DNA from 2 places in the Paenibacillus sp. V4I9 genome. Region 1 is predicted to be linked to the other one. Evidence: riboswitches for the same ligand, from Rfam matches in the RefSeq annotation. Region 1 holds a riboswitch; the other holds the start of a gene.
What was found. A riboswitch is a leader RNA that binds a small molecule or an ion and turns the genes downstream of it on or off. The one in region 1 is predicted to bind FMN.

Region 2: linked by a shared signal. The riboswitch ahead of QFZ81_RS22710 (DMT family transporter) and the one ahead of ribD (bifunctional diaminohydroxyphosphoribosylaminopyrimidine deaminase/5-amino-6-(5-phosphoribosylamino)uracil reductase RibD) in region 1 are both predicted to bind FMN.

Annotation. Positions count from the first base shown of each region.
Region 1 covers NZ_JAUSZE010000001.1:4,496,865-4,502,531, forward strand. Annotated here, with positions in the region: gene QFZ81_RS21170 (bifunctional 3,4-dihydroxy-2-butanone-4-phosphate synthase/GTP cyclohydrolase II) at 1-880, opposite strand, end outside; gene ribE (riboflavin synthase) at 1,011-1,682, opposite strand; gene ribD (bifunctional diaminohydroxyphosphoribosylaminopyrimidine deaminase/5-amino-6-(5-phosphoribosylamino)uracil reductase RibD) at 1,699-2,808, opposite strand; FMN riboswitch at 3,043-3,224, opposite strand; gene QFZ81_RS21185 (peptidylprolyl isomerase) at 3,428-3,859, opposite strand; gene lysA (diaminopimelate decarboxylase) at 4,128-5,459, opposite strand; gene QFZ81_RS21195 (spore germination protein) at 5,620-5,667, opposite strand, start outside.
Region 2 covers NZ_JAUSZE010000001.1:4,836,799-4,842,465, reverse strand. Annotated here, with positions in the region: gene QFZ81_RS22730 (MFS transporter) at 1-576, opposite strand, end outside; gene QFZ81_RS22725 (CBO0543 family protein) at 772-1,347, shown strand; gene QFZ81_RS22720 (hypothetical protein) at 1,427-1,795, shown strand; gene QFZ81_RS22715 (hypothetical protein) at 1,985-2,536, shown strand; FMN riboswitch at 2,654-2,800, shown strand; gene QFZ81_RS22710 (DMT family transporter) at 2,961-3,929, shown strand; gene QFZ81_RS22705 (FMN-dependent NADH-azoreductase) at 4,008-4,643, opposite strand; gene QFZ81_RS22700 (DUF4183 domain-containing protein) at 4,872-5,525, shown strand; gene QFZ81_RS22695 (DUF4183 domain-containing protein) at 5,609-5,667, shown strand, end outside.

The DNA.
Region 1 (5,667 bases):
TATATAATAATACACCATTGCCTTCTTCATCAATCTGTTTTAATGCGGCATCCAGTTGTGGACCGCAGTCGCAGCGATGAGAATGGAAAACATCCCCAGTCAAGCACTCGGAATGCACGCGTACCAACGTTGGTTTAGAAGGGTCAATTGTTCCTTTGACAAGGGCCACATGCTCTTTATTATCCAGTTGATTCGTATAGGCAATAGCCTTGAATGTACCAAAATCAGTTGGAAGCTTAATTTCAACTTCACGCTCAACCAATTTCTCTTGCTGATTACGGTATTGGATTAAGTCTTGAATCGTGATAATGCGCAGGTCGTGTTTCTCTGCGATTTCCATGAGATCCGGTACACGAGCCATCGTCCCGTCTTCCTTGATAACTTCACAAATGACCCCTGCTGGATAAGAGCCACACAAGATAGCTAGATCTATCGTCGCTTCTGTATGTCCAGCTCTGCGGAGGACACCGCCCTTCTTGGCAATCAGCGGGAAAATATGACCAGGTCTGCGGAAATCCTGCGGTTTTGTTTCGGGATCAATCAGGCCCATAATCGTTCTTGAACGCTCATGCGCAGATATCCCAGTGCTTGTATCCATATGGTCAACAGAAACGGTAAACGCTGTTCCGTGATAATCCGTATTCCGAGCAACCATGGGAGGCAACTCAAGTTCTTTTGCACGTTCTTCTGTTATTGGTGCACAAACGAGTCCGCGTCCCTCTCTGATCATGAAATTAATGACCTCTGGCGTAGTTTTATCAGCAAGTGCGATAAAATCGCCTTCGTTCTCACGATCCTCATCGTCTACAACAATAATGACTTTACCTAGTTTAAGATCATCCAGCGCTTCTTCTATTGTGTTAAAGATTATTTGTGTCATATTCACCTCTCCTAAGAGTTTTGCTTTAGCAAAACTGACTTCGTAAGCATAAGCTAGAGCTTTGCTTTAGCAAAGCTTTCTTCGTAAGCGTAAACTAGAGCTTTACATTAGCAAAGCTGGTTTCAAACACCTACATAAAGCCGTTATCGGCGAGAAAGCTCGCAGTTAGCGTGCTTTGCTTTTTCCCGTTGCCCTCCGAAGATTCAGATGGACCGAACTTTAGTAGACGCTCCATATATTTGCCTAATACGTCACATTCCATGTTGATCGTATCCCCGGCCTTTTTATCATGTAGGACCGTTTGAGCAAGGGTATGCGGGATGATGGAAACCGCCACTTCACGATCATTGACATCAACAACGGTTAGGCTTATGCCGTCAATTGTGATGGAACCCCCGGAAATGATATATCGGAAAATGTGCTTATTCTCCGGTTCGAACCGGTAAACGACCGCATTTTCTTCGGGTATTCGTGAAAGGATCGTTGCGGTTGCATCCACATGTCCTTGAACAATGTGCCCGCCGAACCGGCCATTCGCTGCCATCGCTCGCTCCAAATTCACGCGTGTGCCTGTTTGTAGTTTGCGAAGATTCGTCTTGCGGTATGTTTCTGGCATAACATCCACGGAAAATGAGTCGTTATCAAAAGATATGACCGTCAAACAGACGCCATTTACAGAAATACTGTCACCTAGGTGGACATCTTCAAGCACTTTCTTAGCAGCGATGGTCAATACCATCGCTTGCCCTTGACTATGAATGCGGCGCATGTGGCCGATTTCTTCGATAATTCCGGTAAACATGCAAGTCCTCCATTCGTTAGCTCTTATAATTCGGATAGCCGGTTATGCAAATATCCGGTCCGAACTGCTCGACCTTGAGTCGGTCGAGCGTAATCGCATCATCCATCTTCGCGAAGCCATCGAAGTTGATGTTTACAGGTGCTGCAGAGCCGCCGCCGATGATTTTCGGCGCAAACATCAGCACCAGCTTATCGATCAAGCGCCGCTCCAGCATGGCGCCGTTGAGCTTCCCTCCACCCTCTAGGAGGATGGAGCCGATCTCGCGCTCGCCGAGCTGCCGCATGGCGAGCGTCAGGTCCACCTGCGGGCCGTCCCCGCAGGTGAGGACCGTGATGCCGCGCGCTTCCAGCGCGGCACGCCGCTCTGCAGGCGCCTGTGCGCTTGCGAGCAGGATCGTCTGCTGACGATCCTGCTCCGTGAGCACCCGGGCGCCCAGCGGGACTCGCAAGAGCGAGTCCGCGACGATCCTTACCGGCTGCACAGCCGGTACGTCGCCGCGCGCGCTCAGCAGCGGGTCGTCGGCGATGACGGTGTTGACGCCGACCATGATACCCTGATGCCGATGGCGCAGGGTATGAACGAAGGCACGCGACGCTGGCGACGTGATCCACTTGCTGTCGCCGGTCTTCGAGGCGATGCGGCCGTCAAGCGTGCTCGCTGTCTTCATCGTCACATAAGGCATGCGGGTGACGATGTATTTGTTGAAGGCCTCGTTCATTGCCGCGGCCTCCTCTGCAAGCAGCCCAACCGTCACGTCGAGACCATGATCATACATCTTAGCGATGCCTGTCCCAGCAACCTGCGGGTTCGGATCCCTTCCAGCGACGACAACCCGTGACACGCCAGCCTCAATGAGTCGGTCGCTACACGGTGGAGTCTTGCCAAAGTGACTGCATGGCTCTAATGTCACATAAGCCGTGCTGCCTTTAGCTTCCTCGCCTGCCATTTGCAAGGCGAGAACCTCGGCATGGCCATGTCCGCGCTTCAGGTGCGCTCCCATGCCAATGATGCGTCCATTCTTAACAAGGACACACCCTACTACGGGATTAATTCCTGTCTGACCAAGAGCACTTTCAGCCATTTGCAGAGCAAGTCTCATGTAGGCTTCGTCATTCAGTACATGCACGAAGTTCACCGCCTTTCAGATCTATTCCAAAATTTGAATGCAAAAAGGCCCCTCCGTGTATCGGATAGGGGCCAGAGATTGTCTAGATAACACGAAGAAGCTTCATCCATCCATACTTGCCGCATTTTTGATCAAATCAAACAACAACGACGTATCTGCTTCAAAAAACAGACCTGCCGAATTTTTGTTTACGTGAAAAAATGTACAAGCATGCATAGCGAATCAAATGTTCGCGTTTTCCTTCTCCCATCCAGACTATACTGTCGGTTCCGGAATTGCACCGGATCAGCCGTAGCGAAGCTGTGTGTCAGGTACCGCTAGCTTCAAAACGGGTCACGGACTTATCGAAACATGTAACGGGTACATGCTATCGAATCACCGCCGGTGTGGAATTTCACCACGCCCCGAAGGTTTTGCATACATATAAAAATAACTTACAACTAAGAACTAGCTATAAATTACTTTGATAATGAAAAATTTATCACTCACACTTACAAAAAGCAAGTGCTTTTTTCCTTTTCACATTTATTTCTTACTTTTTCAATGAATTCACTCGGAATTAAATTTAAAAAGAAACCTATTGAAATAAATCAACAGGCTTCTTTTCGAATATGGCGAATTATACTTCTACAACTTCAACTTTCTCCATCAAATCTTTGCCTTTGAAAGCATCGACTAACTCCATGCCTTTAGATACTTTACCGAATACGGTGTGTTGTCCATCCAAATGCGGTTGCGGTTGGTAAGCAATATAGAACTGGCTTCCACCTGTATTTCTGCCTGCATGAGCCATAGCCAAGGAGCCGCGCTCATGTTTGTTCGGGTTGATTTCACAGTTGATTTGGTAACCAGGGCCACCAGTTCCTGTTCCTGTAGGACAACCACCTTGTGCTACGAATCCTGGAATAACACGATGAAAAACAAGTCCGTTGTAGAAACCGGAGTTTGCTAATTTTTCAAAGTTTGCAACGGTATTCGGTGCATCGTTTTCGAAAAGATCGATAACGACTTCGCCGCCACCTGCTAGTTTAATTTTTGCTTGTTTGGCCATTTGTGGTCCACTCCTTTAGGAAATAATATCTTATTCTACTATGAAAACTTCCATTTCACAAACTGCGCTATACTTCTAACACAATTCTCCCCCGACCTTGTCCTATTTGACTGGAATATGCGCTTTTCGCGCTGTATGAATCAGTCCTTGATTTTCACCAAAAATCATCTGTGATGTGAATGACTATTCCGCGATTAAGAGATGAAAAAAAACGCAAAGAAAGAAACCCCGTGAAGCTGAGGTTTCCTTCATTTTCATTTAAAACCAATTAAACGGTCTCGCTCATTTGTTTCATTCTTGCAGGAATGATGTCGTTGCCAACGATGTTATCGAACGTTTCGCGTTTCACGACGAGATCACTTTGACCATCTTTCACGAAGACAACGCCAGGACGGCGGATACGGTTATAATTGCTTGCCATTGCATAATTGTATGCTCCTGTACAAGATACAGCGAGAACGTCTCCTGAACTTACTTTGGGCAGGTTCAGATCCCAGATCAGCATATCACCGCTCTCACAGCATTTCCCTGCAATAGATACAACCTCTGTCGGTTGCTCTGTAGCGCGGTTAGCCAACATCGCCTCATACACAGCCTCATACAAAGCAGGACGTGGGTTGTCAGTCATGCCGCCATCTACAGCTACGTATTTACGCACTCCTGGAATATCCTTAGTTGTACCTACTGTGTACAACGTAGTTCCCGCATCACCAACGATGCTGCGACCTGGTTCAACCCAAATTTCAGGCATTGGAAAATCATTGCTGCCGAAGTTGTCTTTAATCGCGTCTGTAATTGCTTTAACATAAACGGCAACCGGAAGTGGGCTATCCTCGCTCACATAACGAATCCCGAAACCGCCGCCAAGGTTAATGACCTTGAACGTAACGCCTATTTCTTTGCGAACTTGAACGGCAAAACCAGCCACTTTCTCAGCTGCCATGCGGAAGCCTTCCACTTCAAAAATTTGGGAACCAATATGCGAATGAACGCCCAATAATTCCAAATTGCTTAATTGCGAAGCTTCTTGAACAGCGCGGAATGCCGATCCATTGCCCATGTCGAAACCGAATTTGGAATCCGTCTGGCCTGTAGAAATATATTCATGCGTATGTGCCTCAACGCCCGGCGTAATACGCAGTAAGATCTTCACCTTTTGGCGCTTCTCTCCGGCAATCGCATTCAACATTTGAAGTTCGATGAAGTTATCCACGACGAAACAGCCGATTTTGGCATCAATCGCCATTTCCAATTCTGAGATTGTTTTGTTATTGCCATGAAAATGAATTCGTTCCGCTGGGAAGCCTGCTTGTAGCGCTGTATAAAGCTCACCATCGGAAACAACGTCAAGTGACATCCCCTCTTCATCTACAATTCGGCACATAGCCATTACGCAGAATGCTTTACTTGCATAAGCAACTTGAAATTTCAGACCAGATGCTTTGAAAGCTTCAACGAATTCACGGCAGCGCCCACGTACTAACGCTTCGTCAAAAACATATAAAGGAGTGCCGTATTCAGCAACCAATTTCGTTGCATCGACACCGCCGATTTCGAGGTGGCCTTGGTCGTTTATTTTACTAGTACCATGTAAATACATAGCTTTATTTCCCTCTCTCCCTGAACCATCTTCTTGCTATATTCCGCCTAAGAGGTTAATGTACATTACTATTAAAAGTACCATATGGCATGCTCTTTTGACAATACACGCTTCGACATAAAAGCAAAAAAGGACAGGAGAATTCCCTGCCCTTTTTCTGTTATTTGGATTTTGGTTGACGTGTGCCATCGATTGGCTTTGTAATACT
Region 2 (5,667 bases), 340 kb from region 1:
CAATATGTCGAATCGAAAGGATGTCGCATTTTCTTTGGGAAGTAAACGTACAAGTATCGGAAGAATGACCAAAACCAGACAAGTGATTGCGAACAACCCGTTCCAACCAAAGTATTCGCTAATCAAACCGCCAACGATCGGACCGAGCCCGAAAGCCATAGCACTCCCCGCGGAAATCATGGCGATAGCTGACCCGCGTCTTTCAATTGGAATATATCGACTTGCCAGAACCAAACCAAGGCCAGCCATCACCCCTGCACCTGCAGACTGAAGTATACGAGCCATGAGTAAAGCATGAAATTCCCTGGCAAATAATCCGAAAATCGATGAAAGTCCTAACACCAATAGCCCCACGATCAGCAGTTTACGAATCGGTAAGACATCTGAGAGCCTACTGTAAATAACGGTCGATAAGGCATATCCGATGGAGTAACTTGAAATCACCCATGATCCGAGATCTGCCGTGATGCCAAGATCTTGAATAATACTAGGGATTGAAACATTGAACATCGTCGTATTCATAACAACGATGAACAAGCCAATCGTCCATACCGGCATTACAATTTTATCGTTCATCCATTACCATCCTGTCTAACTAGAGGTGTATTTTATCTATCCCCTATTATACAAATGTCACTCAAACATAAAAAGAGCTGCCCGCGGCAGCTCTTTATTTTCTTTGGTTCGCTGACTATTCCTTTCATGAATAATAGGCTGTTATTTTATCCACACTACAGGTAAAGGAAGAAGCAATTAAAGGGGGAAAATTGTATGGAAAAGATATTATTGCGGATTTTATTTGCCTCATCATTAGCAGCAGCCCCATTCGTTTTGAAACGTAATAACCTGCTCATGTATCTGACTGTATTCTTCACGAAGTGCGTTTTATCAAGTTCGATAGATTCTTTCTTTATTAAAAAAGGAAAGATATCGTACCCCGTTCGTCCTTTCGCCAAAGTATTTGATACCAATATTTTGTACGATCTGTTATTTTATCCGCTTTTAACTGTAGTTTGGGTAAGATCGTCTTATCAAAGCAAACCGCTTGAACTCATCACGAGAAGTCTATTTTTTAGTGTACCAATGACTTTGCTTCAATGGTTTTTAGAGAGGAAAACCGATTTGTTTAGATGGAAATCTTGGTCTGTTTTTCATACATTTGCATCAATTAACTTTACTTTGTTTACGATCAGAGGGTTTGTAGGTTTATTAAAAAGGATTACGCCTGAAGTAAGAGGAGGAAATTTTGTAGAGGAACGATCCCATAGCAAGGTGCCTTCACCTGAGTTCATTGCAAGTACGGCAAATCACCGACTGCTAAATAACAACTATGCACAAATCCACTAAAATTGAGAAATTATTATGGAGCATCGCACTCCCTGGGTTTGGTCAGTTTTTAAACGGGAAATATATAAAAGGAATTACGTTGATTATATTGGAATTTATCGTGAATTATATGTCAGATCTCAATCAAATTATTATCGACAGTTTCAAAGGAAACATTCAAGAGGCCATCCAGCAAGCCGATTATCATTGGCTAATGTTTTACCCTTGTCTCTACATGTTTGGTATTTGGGATGCTTATAAAGACGCAGGAGATACTGCAGAGTATGCGTATATTCCTTTTGTATTAGGGGCTTTTCTGGGGACGGTAGGTATCATTTACTCGGATGTCTTTCAACCTTTCGGTATCTTATGGGGTCCAGTTTGGCTGCCTATGCTGTTTTCGTTCGTTGGAATTGTAATAGGCGTTGTTATATTTCTTTTTTTAAAACGACGTCATTCGACACTTTAAAGGGTATCCCTGTCAGATATATAAGACAGCTGGAGACCCTTTTTCTTTTTGTATCTACTACTTGTGTGTTTGTATATATGGTTTGTTTGACTATTAGGTTTATATATCATGCGTGTCGGTATATACCCAATCGTCATTTCTCTCATAAGCATAAGATATAGTATGGGGGAAATGGGGGGGGGGAAAGTAATGCCGAAAAAAGTAGCAGTGAACAAAGAGCCAGTGAAGAAAGAAGCAGTGAAGAAAGAAGTAGTGAAGAAAGAAGCAGTGAAGAAAGAAGCAGTGAAGAAAGCACCAGTGAAGAAAGAACCAACTAAGAAAGAACAAGTGAAGAAAGAAACAGCGAAGAAAGAGCCAGTGAAGAAAGAAATAGTGAAGAAAGAAGCAGTGAAAAAAGAAATAGCAAAGAAAGAAAAAGCGAGTAAAGATACAATGGAAAAAGAAATAGTGAGGAAAGAAGATCCTAGGAATTTATTTGAAATTCAGGAAACAGAAGTAGTGAATAATAGATATATGAGAAGCCCGAGCGCAAGGGAGGGAAGAAATGGTATGACGAGAGTCTCAAGAGAAGAAATTAGTGACAAAATTAACGAAGCGATAGATGTACTGGGAGCCTCTAAGCGTAGTGTCTCGGTAGACAAACTGAGACGAGCAGAGGATGAAATTGATAAGGCCTTACGTATTCTTTTAAGAGCGCAGCGTGAAATAAATTCGAGAAGAACTTGGTATATATCTGAGTGAAAAATATATGATTGGAGCGAAGCAGAGATGAAAATCCTTGCTTTTTTTATTTTTCGGTGTTAACATCACTTTCAACGTTAAGCGTTATTTGGACCAAATAAACAAACAAAATAAGATTTGAACCTTCGGGGCAGGGTGAAATTCCCTACCGGCGGTGAGGATATGTACGTGTATCTAAGCCCGCGACTCCCAGTCTGTATAGACGGGGACTGACTTGGTGAAATTCCAAGGCCGACGGTATAGTCCGGATGAGAGAAGGTGAAGGACAACTTGTTAAAAATTCAATTTTTAATAGGTCTGTTTGTCAATGCCGCTGTTGCTTGTAAACAGGGGCATTGTCTCTTTCAGAAGGTTCAATTCAAAACATCATCTAGGGACCTTTGAGCTAATCTCTCAAAGTCTCTCCTATTGGGAGGTTTTTGAATTGGAAAATGTATTTAAGCTAGGTAGTAAGCGCGCAAGTTTGTATTCATCAAGTAGCAGGGGCATCAATGGGATCTGGTATGTAGCACTCGGAGCTACACTTTGGGGGTTGGACCCTCTCTTTCGAATCTTATTGTTGAAGAGTTTTACCTCTGCACAAATTGTGTTCATTGAGCATCTGCTGCTGGCCTGCTATGCGCTTCCTGTGCTGATAAAGTACCGCAAGTCCTTAGCCGGCAAACTAACACTAAGCGTTATTGGTGCTCTTCTATTTATTTCTTGGGGTGGATCGGCGATAGCCACCATACTCTTCACTTCAGCTTTCGCTCACGGAAGTGCAAACTCCGTCCTGCTTTTGCAGAAGTTGCAGCCCTTGTTCGCCATCGTATTGGCTCGTTTACTGCTTAAAGAGACACTGCCTTCGAAATTTTCTGCCTATATCGTAATGGCGCTGCTAGGCACGTACTTGCTGACGTTTGGTTTTGATTCCCCGAAGATGGGCTTGAAGGATTTAGGTACGTTAAGCTGTTTATTTTCAATTCTGGCGGCTGTCTTATGGGGTGGATCAACCGTCATGGGTAAGTTCCTGCTTCAAAAAAACTTGGATTTCCCTGTTGTCACATCACTGCGCTTCCTAATGGCGATTCCGCTGCTAACGGTAGTTCTTTTGGTAAGTGGCGATGCTTGGCATGTAGGCGGTTCTAGTGGTGATCTAACACTTATCGCAGTCAACCTGTTGTTCCAGGCCTTTTTCCCAGGGTTGATCAGCATGCTCCTCTATTATAAGGGGCTGTCATCGACAAAGGCATTCTTTGCAACGCTTGCCGAGCTAGCTTTCCCAGCTGTAGGTGTATGCATAAACTGGGTTGTATTTGGACAAAAGCTGACCGTAGGACAACTAGTAGGCTTTGTATTTATTTGGTTAACCCTATGGTTAATGAGCCGCAGTAAAGGGAATGTTTCTATTTGAAAAATGGACTGATTACATCAATTTCAATCATTGAATGCAAAAAGAACCCGCTAGATTTAGCGGGTTCTTACTATTTTCTTAGAAACTAGCTGCAACTTCTTTTGCTTGAGCAATAGCTTTTTCTTTAATGGATTGAGCTTTATCCGGCGTTACAGCCATGCCTTCAACAAAAATGCCTTCGAAGGACGGGATACCGTAGAATTGTGCAATTTTTTTCAGGTAGCTGAAGCCACTTTCAAATGCTGCAGCAGGGCCTTCGGAATAAATGCCGCCACTCGCTTGAATATGCAGGCCTTTTTTGTTTGTTAACAAACCAACTGGACCACTTTCCGTATATTTGAAAGTTTTACCTGCAACGGAAATTGCATCAATGTAAGCTTTCAATACTGGAGGGAATGAGAAGTTCCACATTGGAGAAACAAAAACATACTTGTCTGCAGCCACGAATTGGTCAACGATTGCGCCTAAACGTGCTACTTTTGCTTTTTCTGCATCAGACAGCTGGTCAAAAGCTGTTCCTGATTGAAGTTTTCCCCAACCGCTGAATACATCAGCATCAATTTGAGGAATATCTTGTTTGAACAGATCCACAGAAATAACCTCATCTGATGGATTCGCTTCACGGTAAGCCTCGATGAATTCTTTACCTACCGCTAGGCTGAATGATGTTTGGTGGTCATGCGGGTGTGCAGTGATATAAAGTACTGTTGCCATAATTAAAACTTCCCTTCTATACTTAAAATAATTACAGTTGTATTATAACTTATTTTCAGTAAATATCAAACAATAAATTAGTTACTTATAATAAGAGCTGAAAAGCGAGAAGTCCAACACCTTTTTTATAGAAATAGATTATTGTCTATTCGTTATTAGTTCAATGTCCATACCTCCAATAGATCAATATCATAATATATACAATTGGTTTAAATGGAGGTGTCTAGTTTGTGGTGTAACAATACCCATAAAAAAAATCGAATGACTCCTGCTACAAGAAAACATATACGTAAAAAGAAATGTATCATCAAAAAAAAGAACATATGTGTAACATCTGAAAAAAAAATGAGGGAATCTAATACCGGTCGAAAAAAAGACTGTAAAAAGAAAAAAATGATAGTTAGCCCTCTTAGAAGGAAAAAACGGAAACGTGCAGCTTGTCCAAAACCAGAAATTAATATAACTGTTCCGCAAGGACCACAAGGCACACAAGGCATACAAGGACCACAAGGGCCACAAGGGCCACAAGGGCCTAGAGGCATACAGGGAGCTCCAGGTCCCACGGGACCAATCATTATCCCTAATTTCAGCACTTTGCTAACTGCTAACAGATATTTATTTATTGCGAACACAGATGTTACTCTGCCAGCAGTTATTCCTGCAAATCAATTCACAAACGATGACTTTGAATCAATAGCCGAATTTTCAAATCTCGATCAAAATAGTTATGCTAATCTCTACATTAACGGAATCATGCAAGTTGGTGCCTCTTATAGTGTGAGTATAAATGCCTTGGCCATTATAAATGGCAATGACACCATTTTTGCAGGGACCCCAATCATACTTGAGATCGTTCGATTATCGATTCAAATCATTTCTTGAAATGTTCCCTTGTACGCATTTGATCAGCCCTTCCCTTTTACTATCACTAGCATAATCTAGTTGAGAGAAGTGAGGTGATATAAATGCCAATTACAAAACCCTTTATGGCTTCCCGAAGATTTAGTGCTACAATTGCGGACGG